Regions from separate parts of the Neobacillus sp. MER 74 genome, predicted to be linked through region 3. Evidence: riboswitches for the same ligand, from Rfam matches in the RefSeq annotation. Region 3 holds a riboswitch; each other region holds the start of a gene.
What was found. Region 3 has a riboswitch for S-adenosylmethionine ahead of mtnK (S-methyl-5-thioribose kinase). Riboswitches for the same ligand answer to the same signal wherever they lie in the genome.
Positions count from the first base shown of each region.

Region 1 (6,284 bases), on a different contig from region 3:
ACGCAGCTCAACATAGTTATAAACTTCACCGTTAAAGATAATCCAGTAGCGTTCATTTTCATAGGTTAACGGTTGATGACCGCTCTCAATATCAATGATACTTAAACGTCGGAATCCAAATTGAATATGATCATCATAATAAAAACCATCATCATCTGGACCACGATGAGTGATAATATCGTTCATATTTTTAAATTGTTGTTTTTGTACTTCACTATAGTTTTGTGTTGTATCGTGTACACAACCTATAAAGCCACACATTATGTACCTCACCTCTTCTAAATATCCCTAAATAAAGGATTTAATCCAAAAAACATACTCTCTAATACTACCACTTTTTTTTGAAAAAATGCACTGTGAACAATAGGTAAATTTACTATCCCCATTTTTTACTTCTTTTGACCTGTATAAACATTTCATTTTAGTCAAATACCGATTAAATGTGCAGGTAATTAGACGTACAAATAAAAACGGGAGTTACATGTCATATGTAACCCCCTCTTTCTATTTAAATATTTGCTTGCGCTCGTAATGCTTCTACTTTATCCGTACGCTCCCAAGGCAGGTCAATATCTGTACGGCCAAAGTGACCATAGGCTGCTGTTTGTTTGTAGATTGGACGACGTAGGTCCAGCATGTTGATGATTCCAGCAGGACGGAGGTCAAAGTTTTCACTCACCAGGTCCACTAGAATATCTTCGTTTACTTTACCAGTACCAAACGTATCCACAGCGATGGAAACCGGTCGTGCTACACCAATCGCATAGGCCAGTTGAACTTCACATTTTTCAGCAAGACCAGCAGCGACAATATTTTTAGCTACATAACGAGCGGCATATGCAGCGGAACGGTCCACTTTTGTCGGATCCTTACCTGAGAAAGCACCGCCGCCATGACGAGCATAACCACCATACGTATCAACGATAATTTTACGGCCTGTTAAACCTGCATCCCCTTGAGGGCCGCCAATAACGAAACGTCCGGTTGGATTAATAAAATATTTAGTGTTTTCATCGATAAGCTCTTTTGGTACGACAGGGTTAATGACATATTCCTTCAAGTTACGTTGAATTTGCTCTAACGTTACTTCTGGGTTATGTTGAGTAGAAATAACAATGGTATCAATCCGTACCGGTTTATCATTCTCATCATATTCCACCGTTACCTGGGTTTTTCCGTCTGGTCGAAGGTATTCAAGGACATTATCTTTCCGAACTTCTGTTAATTTACGAGCAAGCTTGTGTGCAAGTGAGATTGGAAGCGGCATAAGCTCTTTCGTTTCATTACATGCAAAACCAAACATTAACCCTTGATCTCCTGCTCCAATTGCTTCAATTTGCTCATCAGACATTTGACCTTCACGAGCCTCCAAAGCTTGGTCAACACCCATCGCAATGTCTGGAGACTGTTCATCAATAGATGTTAAAACGGCACATGTCTCGGAGTCAAATCCATATTTCGCACGATCATATCCTATCCCTTTAATCGTTTCACGAACGATTTTTGGAATATCCACATATGTAGATGTTGTGATTTCCCCTGCCACTAACACTAATCCAGTTGTTACTGAAGTTTCAGCCGCAACACGAGCATTAGCATCCTTTGCTAAAATAGCATCTAAAATGGAATCAGAAATTTGGTCACAGATTTTATCTGGATGACCCTCAGTAACTGATTCAGAAGTGAACAAACGCGCGTTTCTTGACATCTGAATTCCTCCTTTATTATGAGATCACGAGGATTTTTTTCGAAGGTTACAGGTATACTTCTTAAACCTCGAGAATTTGATACGGTACTCATTCCCTTAGTATGTAATAAACAAAGGATTTTTATTAGAGACTCATTTCATAAAAGGACTTATAAAAAAACAAAAAACCTTACCATAGAGGAAAGGTTGTTTTCGGCCTTTCGCTCTTATCGTTCAAGGCATTAGCCTTGCGTCAGATTAGCACCTTCGCATTTGAAAAGGACCTTTTAAAGTGGTTCATCTTTTCATACTGCAGGTTGCTGGGTTTCATTGGGCCTGTCCCTCCACCAGCTCAGGATAAGAGAGTATCCGTTCAACTTAGAATAATATCATACTGGGTAACAATGTCAATGTATTTTTTAGAAATATCTTCCTCAAAAAATGGGAAAAATACGGTGTAAGTCATTAACCTTTTATAAAATTTTTTTATATCTTCATTTAAAGTTTTAAAATATATAAATTCAGATTAATAGGATACATTATTTCAACTAATGTGTTATACTTTTTGTATTATTAACAACATAAAACTTAGACAAAGGAAGGTCTCATTAATGAATTCTGTTGATACTCCTAATGAATTAAATCAATTGTTGAATGAAAGTCATGTTCATGTACAATTATCTGTTCCACAGTTAGTTGAAAAAGTCTTAACCCGTCATGAAGGGGGACTAACTTCTACTGGGGCAATTAGTGTCGCTACTGGTAAATATACTGGCCGATCTCCACAAGATAAATTCATTGTTGTAGAAGATTCAACGAAAAATAAAATTGAATGGGGCACGACCAATCAACCAATTTCCGAGCCGGTTTTCACAAAGCTTTATCAAAAGGTCATTAATTATTTACAACAGAAAGATGAAATCTTTGTTTTTAAAGGCTTTGCTGGTGCCGATAAAAAATCGCGTTTACCTATCAGGGTTATCAATGAATTAGCATGGCAAAATTTATTTGTACACCAGTTATTTATTCGCCCGACAGAAGAAGAGCTGCTTGAACATGATGCTGGTTTCACTGTTATTTCTGTCCCTAATTTCAAGGCAAATCCGGCAATTGATGGCACAAATTCGGAGGCCTTTATTATTGTATCATTTGAGAAAAGAATTGTTCTAATCGGTGGAACAGAATATGCAGGCGAAATGAAGAAATCTATTTTCTCAGTCATGAACTATCTGCTTCCGGAAAATAATATTTTTTCCATGCATTGTTCTGCCAATGTTGGTCTTGAAGGCGATGTTGCATTATTTTTCGGCTTATCTGGTACTGGAAAAACCACTTTATCCGCGGATCCAAATCGTCGATTAATTGGTGATGATGAGCACGGCTGGTCATCCAACGGTGTCTTCAATATCGAGGGAGGCTGCTATGCAAAATGTATTAATCTTTCTCGTGAGAAAGAGCCGCAAATTTTTGATGCGATCCGCTTTGGAACGGTATTAGAAAATGTTACCTTGAATCAAGAATCCAGAATCCCTGATTATGATGATGGCACATTAACAGAAAATACACGTGCTGCTTATCCAATTCATGCGATTGATAATATTGTTCAACCAAGTATTGCTGGACATCCAAACACTATCATTTTCTTGACGGCTGACGCTTTTGGTGTATTGCCTCCTATTTCAAAACTCACTAAGGAACAAGCAATGTATCATTTTTTAAGTGGTTATACTTCAAAACTAGCTGGAACAGAGCGTGGAATTACCTCACCACAAGCTACCTTCTCTACCTGCTTTGGTGCACCATTCTTGCCGTTGCCTGCAACTCGATACGCCGAAATGTTAGGTGAAAAGATTCTTGAGCACAATGCGAATGTATTTCTTGTGAATACAGGCTGGACCGGCGGTGAATATGGGGTGGGGAATCGGATGAAACTTTCCTATACCCGTGCTATGATCCAGGCGGCGCTTGAAGGGGAACTAAATCATGTAGAAACAACCAAGGATAAAATTTTCGGCTTAAATATTCCTCTTCATATTGCGGGAGTACCAGATGAAGTTCTTCAACCTAGTAAAACATGGTCTGATCCGTTTGCTTATGAGAAGAAGGCAGAAGAATTAGCAGCACAGTTCCGAGAAAACTTCAAGAAATTCACAAATGTCTCAGAAGAAATTGAACAAAAAGGCGGACCTCTCGCGTAAGCGAAAAGCGCCCTATTTTTTCAAAGCCCATATCAATTCGATATGGGCTTTCTTACTTCTACCGCTTCTGATTTATTTAATAAAGTAAACCGATATTTGCCGCTTTTTTTCAGTTGGAAATCTCCCTTGTAAATAGAAATCTTTTTTCCATCGGTAGTGATATAATCGGTCTTATCTTTAAAGGTAAAGGTGGATTCTTCTGCATTTTCTAAGTCAAATATCTCTAATTCAATTTCAGGTGGAAGGTTTTCCCCCTCTACCTCAATTGCAGCATCTTCATAGAAACCTGCGTATAAAACCTCTTGGGAAATCATTAGAGTGGAATCACCTATCTTGATATAAGGCTCCATAACATAAATTGAAAATTCACCGACCTTTTTATTGCCGGCCATAAATTCAAGATTATATTTTCCGGAAAAAGGAAATGGTTTAAAACTTGTCATTGCATGACCATCTGCCCCATACATCCCCCCTGATATTACGGCTGTTGCAAGATGTTCTTTGACTCCTGTTTTTACATGGGTTGCCGTTATGTTTAAAGGTTTGTTGGCAAAATCCTTTTCATAGTCACCCCATAAATAGACTGATATTTTTGAAACACTCCTTTGATCCTTCGCTATCCACTCCAGTGGAGCAAGCAGGCTAACCTTGTTTGGTATTCCAAAATTGCTATCTGGATAATATGGTGTGCCACTCTTATCCATTAAAGCAAAAAACTCGCCCTTTTTTACAACTTCTGTCTTTACAGATCCCGAATTGCTTAAATCTTCACCATGGCTTGTAAAATAAAGGATTGGAGCAATTATCGCCAACATAAATAGAGCTGCTAATGCCGCTAGTCTTTGAAAATTAAATCGCCTGCTTTGTTTCCGAGTGCTTTCCTCACGAATTGTTTTAAGAAAAGCGTTTCTCTGCTTTGCAGTTAACTCATGCTTTGGAAAATCAGCCATCATTTCCAGTAATTCTTTATCCTTCAATTGACTCAAAATACTCCCCCCCTTTTAAGCGTTCATTTAGTTTTTTCACTGCCCGAAAAAAAGTAACATTCACTTTATTCTCCGTCCAGCCAAGGACTTGACCTGCTTCTTGGGATGAAAGTTCTGCAATACCTCTTAATAAAATTACATCACGATAGGTGGGCTTTAATTCATTAATTGCTTCATACAAATAGGCATATTCCATTTTCCTAACAATTTTTTCCCCTGTATCTTGTTCATGAAGCTTAGGGGATTCATAATCTAAAATCTGTTTAAGTCTGTTCCAAACAGATTTCTTCCGGTAAAAGTCTATTGCTGTATTTCTTGCAATTGATATCAGCCATGTTTTCGGGCTTGAATCATTTTTAAATTGACTTAAGGCTTTTAATGCCCGTAAAAAAGTCTCCTGGACCAAATCATCTACATCCACCGAGCCTGTATAATAAACTAGATAATTGGTAACATCCTGCTCATATTGAATAAACCATTTCTCTATTTGATGGCCGCGCTCCAATCCAATCCCCCTTCCCAAAAACCTTAATCCTAATAAATCTATTAATAAGACGAATGTATCGAAAGTTTATTACACATTAATCATATTTTTTTCAAAAAGAAAAAGCAGGTGGCAAAACCCTGCTTAGTTCGTTGAATTTAATGAGATTAATTGGTATGTGATGGTCGTGCTGTTATTCTGCAGCTCAACTTTTTTAATGATTGCTGTACCACTTGAATCACTATCCATTGTTTTTCTTACATCAATCGGAATCTCAATGGGATAAAGTCTATACCCTTCTTTTTCTAATGTGAAGACATTTTCCTCTACTCGTATCTCTCTTCCTTTTGTCACAATCATCGTATTTAACTCAAGAGGCATACCCATATCTTTGATCCGCTCCTCTGCTTGTTTTACCTTTATATTAACATCTTTTACGTTGACTTTTCATCCACTTTGATAGATCTGAAACGACTTTTCTATTTACTTCAGGAGGGAAGTAATGTGTAAACTCATCAAAATACCAGCAATCGACTGGCTTTTCTAATTCTCTCAGCCTTCTTTCCAGGCGATAGGCATGCTCCACTGAGACATTACCGTCATTTACACCATGGATAATTAGGACTGGAGCGGTCAGTTTTTCTAAGGAATAGATTGGGGTTCTGTCTTGATAACGTTCCGGATATTTCTGTGGGGTCCCTCCAATCACACGTTTCATCATTCTTCGTAAATCCTTCCGTTCCATATAGGTAAGGGACATATCACTGACTCCTCCCCAGGTAACTACAGACGCGGTTTCAGGGAATTCGATCCCAGTCAAGAGTGCCATGACTCCACCACGCGAGAACCCAAAAATATGTACGTTAAGAACCCTCGGCAAAGATTTTAACAGCCAAAAGGCCGCAAATGCATCTTCCCGATCGTTTCCG
Region 1 covers NZ_JAMAUV010000008.1:27,095-33,378, reverse strand. The annotation lists gene asnB (asparagine synthase (glutamine-hydrolyzing)) at 1-261, opposite strand, end outside; gene metK (methionine adenosyltransferase) at 509-1,708, opposite strand; SAM riboswitch class I at 1,912-2,051, opposite strand; gene pckA (phosphoenolpyruvate carboxykinase (ATP)) at 2,299-3,885, shown strand; gene M3610_RS14860 (hypothetical protein) at 3,918-4,871, opposite strand; gene M3610_RS14855 (RNA polymerase sigma factor) at 4,852-5,376, opposite strand; gene M3610_RS14850 (DUF2584 domain-containing protein) at 5,500-5,742, opposite strand; gene M3610_RS14845 (alpha/beta hydrolase family protein) at 5,780-6,284, opposite strand, start outside.
Region 1: linked by a shared signal. The riboswitch ahead of metK (methionine adenosyltransferase) and the one ahead of mtnK (S-methyl-5-thioribose kinase) in region 3 are both predicted to bind S-adenosylmethionine.

Region 2 (6,284 bases), on a different contig from region 3:
AAAATATTTTCAGCCACTGTTAAATAAGGAATGAGCGCGGTATCTACCTCTTGATAAACGATTTGTATGCCTGCGTCTTGTGCATTTTTCGGAGAACGAATCTTCAGATCTTTCCCATCAAGCCGGATTTCACCGGTATAGTGATCATATGCACCGGAGAGAACCTTCATTAATGTTGATTTTCCTGCACCATTTGCCCCAATCAAGGCTTGGATTTCTCCAGTTTTCATTGAAAAATCAACTTGATTCAGTGCCTTCACTCCCGGAAATTCTATCGAGATGTTCTTCATCTCCAATATTGCGCTCATTAAATTCCACCTCCGTAAGCAAACACTCTCTTCATCTATTGAAAAAGAGAGTGTTTCTAGTTGTTAACCGAGAATTATTTATAATGGTTCTTTAAAGTCTTAATCCAATCCTCTTCAAATGCAGTCGATTGCCCCCAGCCTGGGATAATTTTTGCAAGGTTTACCATGTTTACAGGATCTTTAGACTTTTGAAGATTATCTTGTGAAACTAGTGATGCTTCTAAGTCAAAGGTCTGAGGTGTTTCTTCACCTGCAAGTTTCTTCGCAAGGATTCTCATATCCACAGCACCAATAAGTTTAGGATCGACCGCTGCTGTACTGGTCCATGCACTGCCTTTTCTTTGTATTTCTTGAAGATCCGCATTGGAAACATCAATTCCATAGATTTTTACCTCTTCACGGCCAGCTTCTTTCAGTGCACGCGCTGCACCAATTGCGAAAGCATCCCACGTAGCAAAAATGGCATCCAGTTTTCCTTTAGGATATTTATTTAACATCGCTGCAACCGCATTCTGCGTTTGAACACTTGTATCTGCAGCTGCTACACCAAAGCGTTCCACTTCTTTAAGTCCAGGATTTTTTGAAAGCACATCTTGATAAACCTTATTACGTCTAACCATGGCAGGGAAACCGTCAACCCATAGGTAGGCAATATTCGCTTTACCATTTGTATTCTTTACAAGTTGGTCGAGGGCCAATGTTGCTAACGCTTCATCATCCTGGGAAGTTAGTGTTACTCCTTCGACATTCGCTATATTTGGATTGGAGTCAAATGTAACAACACTTTTTCCTTTTTCAGCTATCTTTTTTACATCATTAACAGTCGCCTCATCATCACCATGAGAAATGATAAATCCATCATAATCTTGGTCTAACGCTTGATTAATGGCATCATGGAACTTTGCCGTGTCACCATTTGCTGTAAACACGTCTACTTTAAAGCCTAGTGCTTCTCCCTCTTCTTTAGCACCGGCTAAGAATTGAGCAGTATGATCGTCTCCGCCAATTTTACGAATAACCTTAATTTTCAGTTGGTCCCCATTCGTGAATTTTTCTGGTACACCTTCAAGTGTAACTTTTTTGCCGCTAGCTTGTTTGGTTTCTTCCCCTGATGCACAGCCAGTAAGTAAAAGTGTGGCTGCCAATGCTGATACAAGCGTACTTTTAAAGATATTTCTTTTCATGTTAAAAACTCCCCCTGTTTGATTCTTATTAATATTCCATTACTCCTATTGGAGAAGTTGGTTTTTATTAAAATAAAGGCTGTGTTAACTTGTCTGTTGATTTCCGTTCCAGGCACGAAGGTCAACATAGTGCTAAAAATCAACATTAACCTTTATCCCAGCCAAAATAAAAAACCTCTCCAGAAAAGAGAGGTTTCATCACAAGTTAAGGGACTACTCCTCTCTTATCTTTCAAAACAAAAAATTGTTTTGCAGGATTTAGCACCAATTCCAATTGGAACGGTTGCTGGGCGTCATCGGGCCAGTCCCTCTGCCACTCTTGATAAGAGAACGTAATATTCTGTTAAGTAATAAATTAGATTTTAGTCCCCTATTGACAAGTTGTCAATAGTGTTTTGAATATTTCTAATAAAGTTATTTTTCACTATCTGGCAAGGTCACTGAATATTAGCTATGACTTTTCGCAACTTTATTGATAGGATAACCCTTTAAAATTATCAGAAATTTCGGTATGATGATATTTAGAAAACCGAAATATATTTCAGAAAGAAGTGTTATTTTTAATGACTCACCAGAAACGTGCAAAACGTAATTTAATCATCATGTGGTTTGCGAACTTCTTTGTCGCTGGAAGTATGACGATGGTTATGCCGTTTATCTCGTTGTACATTGAGACATTTGGAGACTTCTCGGAAAAATATGTCCAACATTGGTCTGGAATCACATTTGGAATTACGTTTGTTTCAGCCTTCGCCTTCTCGCCGATTTGGGGTCGAATTGGCGATCGTTATGGACGAAAAAAAATCCTTATAATATCCGGTTTAGGGATGGGATTATCCATTTTCCTCATGGGGTATGTCCATTCTGTTTGGCAGCTGTTGCTCCTCCGTTTTTGCATGGGATTCTTTTCGGGATTTATTCCGATGTCGCAGGCATTTATTTCAACGCAAACACCACAGGATATTGCTGGGCGCGTGCTTGGAACCTTACAAACAGGCAGTATTACAGGATCCCTATTAGGGCCTATGCTGGGGGGAATCCTTGCAGATTCACTTGGCTATTCTACCACCTTTAAATGGACGTCCATTTCTATTTTCATTTCTGCCCTGCTTGTCATCACCACAAAGGAATTTATGATTGAAGCCAAAAAAGGAACAAAAGCCCATTATTCAAGCAGAGAAGTGGTTAGACATATTGTCCGCAATCCAGTTTTATTAACCGTGCTGCTCATCTCTTCCCTTGTCCAGGTCGCGCATTTCAGCATCCAGCCAATTTTATCATTATTCGTTAGCGACCTACATGGACCGGCAAATGTTGCCTTTTATTCAGGAATTGCCTTTTCTGCTGCCGGACTTGGCAATTTATTAATGTCACGAAATTGGGGAAAGATTGCCGATAAGTATGGTTATATTAAAATCTTAATCATTCTTCTTTTCCTAGCAGGGATCGTCTACCTGCCAGGTGCAGTGGTCACTAATTTTTGGCAGCTGGTTATCATCCGCATTGCTCTTGGAGTCACAATTGGTGGAATCATTCCTGTCAGAGTTGCCTACATTCGCCAAGAGGCACCGCTTACCATGCAAGGGGAAGTTCTCGGCTACAATACGAGTTTAAGGTTTCTAGGAAATATTATCGGACCTATGCTGGGGGGATTTATCTCCGGATACTTTGGATTCTCGGCCGTTTTTATCTGCACTAGTGCATTATTAATCCTAAGTGGAATCATCTTGTTTGTCTCCATGCATCGTCATCCGAACCTAGTTAAACACACCATTTAAAACTATAGCTACAAAAGGCCCGTATAAGGGGCCTTTTTTGTTACAACATGCGCTCATAAACTTTTAAATTAGCATAGATTGCTTCTAATACAGGAACAACAATTCCTTTGTTACGAGCAATTTCTAGTAAATGTCCTTGCAAATGATCGGCCTCAACCAAGAGGTTTTTTTCCATGTCTCTCTGCATGGAAGATTTCATTTGATAGCCCAAATTGTCAATCTGTTTCAATTGAATGGTTTCAATTTCATCAGCAATTGGCGCATTTATTCTTTTCATGATAGACACTAACTCTTTTAGCAGCTGGGAAATGACAGTACGTCCATTTTCATTATCCCGAATAGGACCAATTGGCGCTCTCATTAATGTCGTAATTCCCGACATCGTCGAGATAAATAAATATTTATGCCATAGCTCTTGATTAATATTAACGCTTAACCTAATGTCTGCTTTCGTTCCAGAAAAGCAATCTTCTATTTTTAATATTCGCTCGGATCTTTCTCCAGATCGTTCACCATACAATAACCTATGTGCTTGACTTGACTGAATAACACGTCCATCACGGTCCAATGTGGATTCAATAAAACACAAACCACCAATGATTTTCTCTTCACCAAACTCTTCTGCTAATTTATTAAAATGAACAATTCCATTTAACAATGGCAGTATGAGTGTTTCACTGCCAACGTATTGACGGAAACTATCTATCGCTCCCTCCAAATGATAGGCTTTTGTTGAAAGCAGGATGACATCAAAGGGTCCGGCTACTTCACCTGTTGTAATTGTTTTCGGCTGAAGGGTTACGTTACCATGAATGCTTTCAATTACAAGTCCCATTTCTTCTAGTTGCTTCTTTCTTCCTTCTCGAACTAGAAACGTAACATCCTCACCCTTTTCTAATAGCCTTCCACCAAAATACCCTCCTACTGCACCAGCACCAACTACTAAAATTTTCATGAAAATCCCCCCAAATGCAAATATCAATAAATTTAGTATAAGGGAAATTTTAATGGAATAAAATTACTTTTAATAGATTTATCAATGAAAAAAAAGAACCGTAAAGGCAAATGACTTTACAATTCCTTTTTTAGTTTCTTATATTTTATTTTTTTGAATTGTGAAGTCTACCTCTTGATAATAACTATTCTTCACCAAAATATTGGGACCAAGACATTTGACCGCTGGGCAATGACAACTTAATTCCTTGGCTAAAGAGGATTCTTGCCATACTTGATAAGCATTTAATAGATTGGTAGTTTGGATATTGCCTAATGGCGGGGTATCACCGAAATCTGTCACAATAATATCACCGTTAAAAATATTCACATTCAATCGCGAACGGCCATCCGGATCATTTCTGACGGTAACATTTTTACTTTTATACAAACGTTGTAAAAGCGCTTGATCCTCTTGAATATCGCTGCAAGCATAAAATGGAAGCGTCCCAAACAACATCCAGACCTTCTCATCTCTTACATCCAGTAAGTGATGTATTGCTTCTCGAATTTCACTTAGTGATAGGGTTTCAAGATTGCTAGCAAAATCACTAGGGTACATAGGATGAATTTCATGTCGCTGACAAAGCATTTCATCGACAATCTGACGATGGATTTTCTCTAAGTAAGGTAGTGTGCGCTTGTTTAGCATGGTTTCTGCAGAAACCATTACCCCTGCTTTTACCAGCTCTCGGCTATTTTCTATCATTCTTTTAAAATATTTTTCCCGTTGTTCGTATTCTGGCTTCCGTTCCATTCGGGCAAAACCACCCTCAACAAAATCATCCACCGTCCCCCAGTTATGTGAGATATGTAAAACATCTAAATACGGAACAATTAATTCATAACGGTCTAGTTCCAGGGTCAAATTAGAATTAATCTGGGTCCGAACGCCGCGCTCATGAGCATATTTTAAAATCGGTACCACATAATTTTTAACAGAGGATAAGGACAGCATTGGTTCTCCTCCGGTAATACTAAGCGAGCGTAAAGTTGGGATTTCATCTAACCTTTGAATTAATAGTTCAAGAGGAAGTGCCTGTGGATCCTTTGTTTGAAGTGTATAGCCCACAGCACAATGCTCACAGCGCATATTACAAAGCGTTGTGGTGGTAAATTCGATATTGGTAAGCTGAGGCTTACCGTATTGCTCGATATCTAAATAGGCTTCCCATGGATCATATGAAGGGGTAATTTTTTTCAATGTCGACATAATATCTCCTTAAAATCAGTCTTCAAAAAACCTCTCTATTATAGCTGATTTCCGGATGTTTTTGCTATTTTCAACCATTACAAAAGTTTATGAATAAAAAAATATAATTATTCTAAGCTTGTTTGATGAAAAATTTCCCTATAAATACATAACTCCCCCCTTTTCGATAAAAAATAAAGGGATATTATTTAATCGGATTGGTGGGAATATCAATATGGAAATGCAGCCTTTAGGAGAAGCAGAGAAACTTGCCCTTAAAAAGATGAAAATCTTTCGGCAAAGCATACTTCGCTATATTTTACGTGCGATGCTTGCAAGTATGTTTATTGGTTTTGGTGTCATTGTAGCCTTTAAAACAGGAAACTTCTTCTATATTGTTGATAACCCTCTCGCTTATCCGATGGCAGCACTAACCTTTGGGGCGGCGATCATTTTAATTGCCTATGGCGGTGGAGATTTGTTTACAGGAAATACCTTTTATTACACCTATGCCGCGCTTCGTAAGAAGATGAACTGGACAGATGTCTTTAAGCTTTGGGTTTGCAGTTACGGAGGAAATATTCTTGGAGCTGCCGTGTTTGCTTTCATTATTTTTACAACAGGACTTTATGAAAGTTCAGAAGTTAACGGCTTTTTACTTCATGTTGTCGAGATAAAAATGCAGGTCCCAACGACGGAGTTATTTTTTCGGGCCATTCTCTGTAATTGGCTTGTCTGTATGGCCTTCTTTCTGCCTATGGGCTTGAAGGGGGATGGACCGAAGATGTTTACGATGATGCTGTTTGTCTTTTGTTTCTTTATTTCCGGA
Region 2 covers NZ_JAMAUV010000005.1:214,168-220,451, forward strand. The annotation lists gene M3610_RS11595 (sugar ABC transporter ATP-binding protein) at 1-308, opposite strand, end outside; gene M3610_RS11600 (sugar ABC transporter substrate-binding protein) at 383-1,492, opposite strand; SAM riboswitch class I at 1,714-1,821, opposite strand; gene M3610_RS11605 (MFS transporter) at 2,056-3,270, shown strand; gene M3610_RS11610 (ketopantoate reductase family protein) at 3,311-4,225, opposite strand; gene yfkAB (radical SAM/CxCxxxxC motif protein YfkAB) at 4,364-5,476, opposite strand; gene M3610_RS11620 (formate/nitrite transporter family protein) at 5,691-6,284, shown strand, end outside.
Region 2: linked by a shared signal. The riboswitch ahead of M3610_RS11600 (sugar ABC transporter substrate-binding protein) and the one ahead of mtnK (S-methyl-5-thioribose kinase) in region 3 are both predicted to bind S-adenosylmethionine.

Region 3 (6,284 bases):
GGGCTAGCCATTCGGGGAGTTTTCTTTAAATATTTCTAAACGACTAATTCTTTCAACGGCTTCAGCTAATCGTTCTTCTGTTGAAAGTAGTCCCACCCGAACATACCCTTCTCCAAATTCACCAAATCCAATTCCAGGTGCAACCATAATATGTGCCTGTTCAAGGAGAATATTAGCAAATTCCGTAGAGGAAAAGCCTTCAGGAACCTTAAGCCAGGCAAAAAAGGATCCCCTTGGTGCGCTGACATTCCAACCCAAGGAATGAAGCCCACTTATCAATACATTCCTTCTTCGCTCATACAACTCGTTTAATTCCTTTACACAGTCTTGAGGGCCAATTAAGGCCTCCGCAGCAGCCTCCTGTACGGCTCCAAATAAACTGACATACAAATGATCTTGTAAAAGTTCAATAGCAGAAATGACACTTTCATTCCCAATTGCAAAACCAACACGCCAGCCTGCCATATTATAGGTCTTAGATAAGGTATAAATTTCAATTCCAACTTCCTTTGCCCCTTGAACCTGTAAAAAACTTACAGGTTTCTTACCATCAAACCCGATGGCACCATAGGCAAAATCATGAACTATACAGATATCATGTTCATTCGCTAGTTTGATTGTCTCCTCAAAAAATTCATGAGTCGCTACCGCACCAGTTGGATTATTAGGATAATTGAGGAACATTAGTTTTGCTCTATCTAAAACATCCCCATTCAACTCACCATAATCCGGTAGAAAATTATTTTCCTCCCTTAGCGGCATCCTTACCATTTCGGCTTTTGCAAGTGCAACCCCTGACAAATAATCCGGGTAGCCTGGATCGGGCACGAGGATGGTGTCGCCGGGATTTAATAAACACTGCGGAATTTCGACAAGACCCGCCTTACCGCCAAACAGTATAGCCACTTCTTTATCTGGATCAATGGGAACTCCATATTCTCTAAAATAAAAATCAGCTGCAGCTTGTTTTAAATACTGGTGCCCTTGAAAGGGAGAATATTTGTGATTTAATGGATTCACCGCGGCTTCCTGAAGTTTAGCTACGATATGTGCCGGTGTTGGCTGATCGGGGTTCCCTTGCCCCAAATTAATCACATCATACCCCTGTGAAATATATTCCCCGACTTTTTTAACGAGTGAAGCAAAAAACTGCTTAGGAAGACTATTTAAAATCTCTGATGTTGAAAATTGCTTCATGGTTCTCACCTGCTTTAATGATTTATAAAAGTAATTCTATTGTTAAATTCTAGTCACAAATGATATAACTTTTATAACAGCTTGTAAAGAAAAAATTCCGAAAGTTCAAACGAGGTGAAGATTCGTGAAATTAAAAATTTCATGTATACAAATGGATATCGCCTTTGGGGATCCAAATAAAAACTATCAATCTGCTGAAAGACTCATTGAAAAGGCTGTAGCCGGCCAGCCCGATATCATTGTACTACCAGAGCTGTGGACAACAGGGTATGACTTAACTCGTCTAAATGAAATTTCTGATTATCATGCTGGTAAGACCATTGATTTCCTTCAAAAGGCAGCAAAAAGGTACAAAGTAAATTTTGTTGGCGGATCTGTAGCCAACCGAGAAGAAAACGGTATAAAAAATACCTTGCTCATCGTCAATAAGGAGGGTAAACTCGTTCACCAGTATAGTAAACTTCACCTGTTTAAGCTAATGGATGAACATGTTTATTTAGAAGCAGGCTCTCAAAAAGGACTTTTTGAAATTGAAAATAATAAATTTGCGGGGACTATTTGTTATGACATTCGCTTTCCGGAGTGGATTCGAGCACATACATCTGAAGGGGCTGAGGCACTGTTTGTGGTTGCCGAATGGCCAGCGCAGCGATTGTCTCATTGGAGAGCCCTTTTAATTGCCAGAGCCATTGAAAATCAATGTTATGTCATTGCTTGTAACCGTGCCGGTCAAGATCCTAATAACCAGTTCGCCGGGCATTCCTTAATTATCGATCCGTGGGGAGAGGTGATAGTGGAAGCTGAAGAAAGCGAAGAAATTTTATCGGCAGAAATTGAGACGGATTTAGTCAAAGAGATTCGTAAACAGATCCCTATTTTCACAGATAGAAAACCCGAATACTATAATTAATTTTCAAAAAATATTGACAATATTATTTTATTGCTGATATGATTTTCACCAGTTAAATAAATATTCTCTTATCACGAGCTGGCTGAGGGATTGGCCCTTTGAAGCCCAGCAACCGACCTTAAACAAATTGGATAATAGAGCGCTTCATGCGCTTAACGATTCCAATAAGGCACGGTGCTAATTCCAACAGAAGGATTATCTTTCTGAGAGATGAGAGGTGCGATAGACAATTTGTCTTCCCGAGCCTCTTTCAAATGAGAAAGAGGCTTTTTTGTGCCTAATGCACAATGAAGCCTCCAAAAAACAAGGAGGAGCCATTATGAGTCTACTAAAACAGAAAACATACCAACCATTAACTAACGAGAGTGCGGTAGAACTTGCACTGGAATTAAATATTTTTCCAGGGCATGCTAAACTCTCCTGCAAGGAGATTGGCGACGGAAATCTCAATCTTGTTTTTCATATTGTCGAAGAATTAAAAGGAAAAAGTATTATTATTAAACAAGCTCTCCCATATGCAAAAGTAGTTGGTGAAAGCTGGCCATTAACACTGAAAAGAGCAAAGATTGAAGCAGATGCCTTAAAAATTTTCGGGCAAATTGCTCCTGAATATGTTCCAGAAGTATTATTCACAGATGATGTCCTTGCTGTAACTATTATGGAGGATCTTTCCCATCTTTTGATCGCAAGAACTGGCTTTATTAAAGGTGAAAGCTATCCATTAATTGCTAAACATCTGGGTGAATATCTTGCTAAGACATTATTTTACACTTCAGATTACGGATTAGGCCCTGGAGTAAAAAAAGAACGTGTCCAACAATTTATTAATCCCGAATTATGCAAAATCACTGAGGACTTGATCTTTACCGACCCATTTATGGATGCAGATACAAACGAATTTGAGGATAGCCTTCGTCCAGCAGTCGAAGCTCTTTGGCATGATGAAGAAGTAAAATTTCATGTAAATGTCTTGAAGAAAAGCTTTTTAACGGAGGCTGAGGCCCTCCTGCATGGAGATTTACATACTGGAAGTGTGTTTGCTAGTAATTCTGAAACCAAAGTAATTGACCCTGAATTTGCTTTCTACGGACCTGCAGGCTTTGATATAGGTCAAGTATTTGCGAACCTCCTTTTCCAGGTTATTGTGAATGAAGAAAAACGTGATCTTTTCATCAACCACATTGAAACCGTATGGAATGTGTTTGAGGAGCAATATACATTCCTATGGAATACTGAAAATAAAGAGATTGCTGTAAAAACTTCTACATTCTTAAACTATCAGATATCCAAGTTTTTTGGGGATACCCTCGGGTTTGCAGGCTGTGAATTAATCAGAAGAACAATTGGCCTTGCACATGTTGCAGATTTAGATGGGATTGAGGACGAGCAAACCAGAATCACTGCTAAACAAAAAACGATTGAGCTCGGAAAAATCCTAATAAAACAACGAAATGAAATTAAGGATCTAACATCATTTATCGCAACTATAAAAGAACGTATATAGGTAAGAAAAGCAATCCACTTTGGATTGCTTTTCTAGTCGATTTTTGCCCACATCTCTTCTGGATTTAGTTCATAAATACCATTCTCTCGAAACATATAGTGATTAATGATAAATTCCCGGCGAATGGTTGCATAGTCATCATGGAATTTTTTTATAAACTCATTTAATTGTTTTTCTTCGTATTTTTCACCCATTTTTAACCCCTGTATCATGTGTTCAAATACGATTAATTTCTTTTTTCGTTGTGCTGGAATATTTTTTAGTTTCCCAGTTTTCGTAAAGAAATTTTCGATGATTTTTTGTCTCTCGAGACTAGACTCGACCATTTCATCCAACTCCTCTCCCTTTTTTTCTAACAGTTCTGTAAACACCTTTGCCTGCTGATTTATCAATGATTCGTTTAGGTAAAAGTAGATCGTATTCTTGACTCTTCTGTCATAAACCACATGAACTTCCCGTAATTTCTTTAAATGATGTGTAATTGTTGGAGCAGACAGGCCAAGCTTTCCAGCAATCGCCTGACCGTGGAGTGGGCCTTTCGCCAATATGGCTACTATTCGAATTCTTGTTGGGTCTCCCATTGTTTTATAAAAAGATACGATTTTATCTAATTGGATCAATTTCCTACCTCACTTTTTTATAATTTCGATAACCATCTAATTAGATATATATCAAATTAACTTTTCCATGTCAATAATTTAAAAAAGACACTCCCAAAAGGAAGTGTCTTTGATCTATTCTACTATTTACAACATTGGATTTTCATCTTTTGCTTTTAGACGCTGCCATCTTTTCTCCACTTCAGCTTCAAACTCTTCTAACATTGGCTTGTTCTCTTCTTTTAGTAGGTGTTTTGTTTTTCCCATATACTTTAACCAATCCGAAAGTGGAATTCGTTTATTCTTTTCTTCTGGATTGTAAGTGATTGTTGTAACACCCTGTTCGACTTCATAAAGCGGGAAGAAACAAGAGTTTACCGCAGCCTCCACAATGGTTGTGCCAAAACGGTCATCGGATTTCCAGTTAAGTGGGCATGTGATGAGAATTTTACCATAAACTGTTCCAACATTTTGTGCATACCATTGTGCTTTTGCACCCTTTTTCACTAGGTCCTGAGGGAATGCCTCGGAACCAGTAAATACATATGGAATATTCGTTGCTGCCATTATTTGTGCGGTATCTTTATGATGGAAAGCTTTACCACGCTGTGTTTTTCCTACACCAGAAGTACTTGTCATATGACCGATTGGCGTGGAATATGACATTTGTGAGCCGGTATTCATGTAGCCCTCATTATCATATTCAAGCATAATTAGCTTATGACCACGAAGAGCTGTACCAATAGCTGATCCCATTCCGATATCCATTCCGCCATCGCCAGTAATCATTACAAATGTAGCATCATCAGATACTTGAATTTCACCGCGGCGTTTTAATTCCATGAATGCTTCAACTGTACCTGATAATGTTGCAGCACCGTTTTGGAATAGGTTATGCATCATTGTTTGCTTATGGGATGTGCTTGGATAGGATGTTGTTGTTACATAGGCACATCCAGTTTGGAATAGTGTAACGATGTCTCCTTCAATTCCTTTAAAGAACAACTCAAGACCAGCAAAAATACCACAGCCCGGACATGCACCGTGACCTGATGCAATTCGTTTCGGTTTACCAGTTAAGGCCCTAAGTGGTGGAATTTTCACTTTTAATTTATTGGTTTCTTCATCCATCTTTACATCAATTAATCCGGTTTTAAAGACATCCCCATGTTGTGGTAAAATAACTGGTTTGAGAATTTTCTCAGGATTGCCAGGAACATGCCCATAGTAATCAAATGGCTTTTCGGCAAAGCCTTTTTCCAATGTATCCAATGCCCTATCAAAGAAAGCCTCGGCATCACTTGCATAGAAATCCTTACCTCCAAGTCCAAATACACGACTTAACACAATCGTCTTGTTGTCTTTGTCATCTTGAAGGGCAGATTTCACTTCATGTGTAAGATTAGGCCCATTTGCTCCATAAGAATCCGCGCGTTCCCCAATTAATAATGATTTTACATTCTTAAGAGCTTCGCGAATTTCTTTTGCTGGGAATGGACGAATAATATTCGGGCTGATCACACCAGCCTTTATTCCTTTTTCACGAAGTTGATCCACAACATCTTTAGCAGATTCTGCTGCAGAGTTTAATAGAAATAAAGCTACCTCTGCATCTTCCATTTTATATAAATCTAGTATAGGATATTCTCTTCCAGAAAGCTTCGCGTATTCTTCAGCTACTTCTTTAAATACCTCACCAGCATTATACATTGCTTCTGACTGCTGGAAGTGATTATTAAGGAAATCATCTCCGCTCATATGCGCACCAATTGTTACTGGTTTACTTAAATCCCTGATAAAGTTGTAATCTGTTGGGCATTCACCCACAAATTGCTGCACAACACTGCGATCCTTAAAGAATTCCACCCGGCGCTTTTGGTGAGAAGTAAAGAATCCATCATAAGCCACAATAACAGGTAAACGGACTTTAGAATGTTCTGCAATTTTTAAAGCCATAATATTCATATCATAAACTGCTTGCGGGGTTTTTGCTGTTAATATGACCCAGCCTGTATTTAAAGCATAATATAAGTCAGAATGATCTCCGCGAATATCTAATGGACCACTGACAGCA
Region 3 covers NZ_JAMAUV010000001.1:503,139-509,422, forward strand. The annotation lists gene M3610_RS02450 (pyridoxal phosphate-dependent aminotransferase) at 4-1,197, opposite strand; gene M3610_RS02455 (carbon-nitrogen family hydrolase) at 1,322-2,107, shown strand; SAM riboswitch class I at 2,173-2,324, shown strand; gene mtnK (S-methyl-5-thioribose kinase) at 2,427-3,611, shown strand; gene M3610_RS02465 (DUF2087 domain-containing protein) at 3,644-4,228, opposite strand; gene M3610_RS02470 (thiamine pyrophosphate-dependent enzyme) at 4,358-6,284, opposite strand, start outside.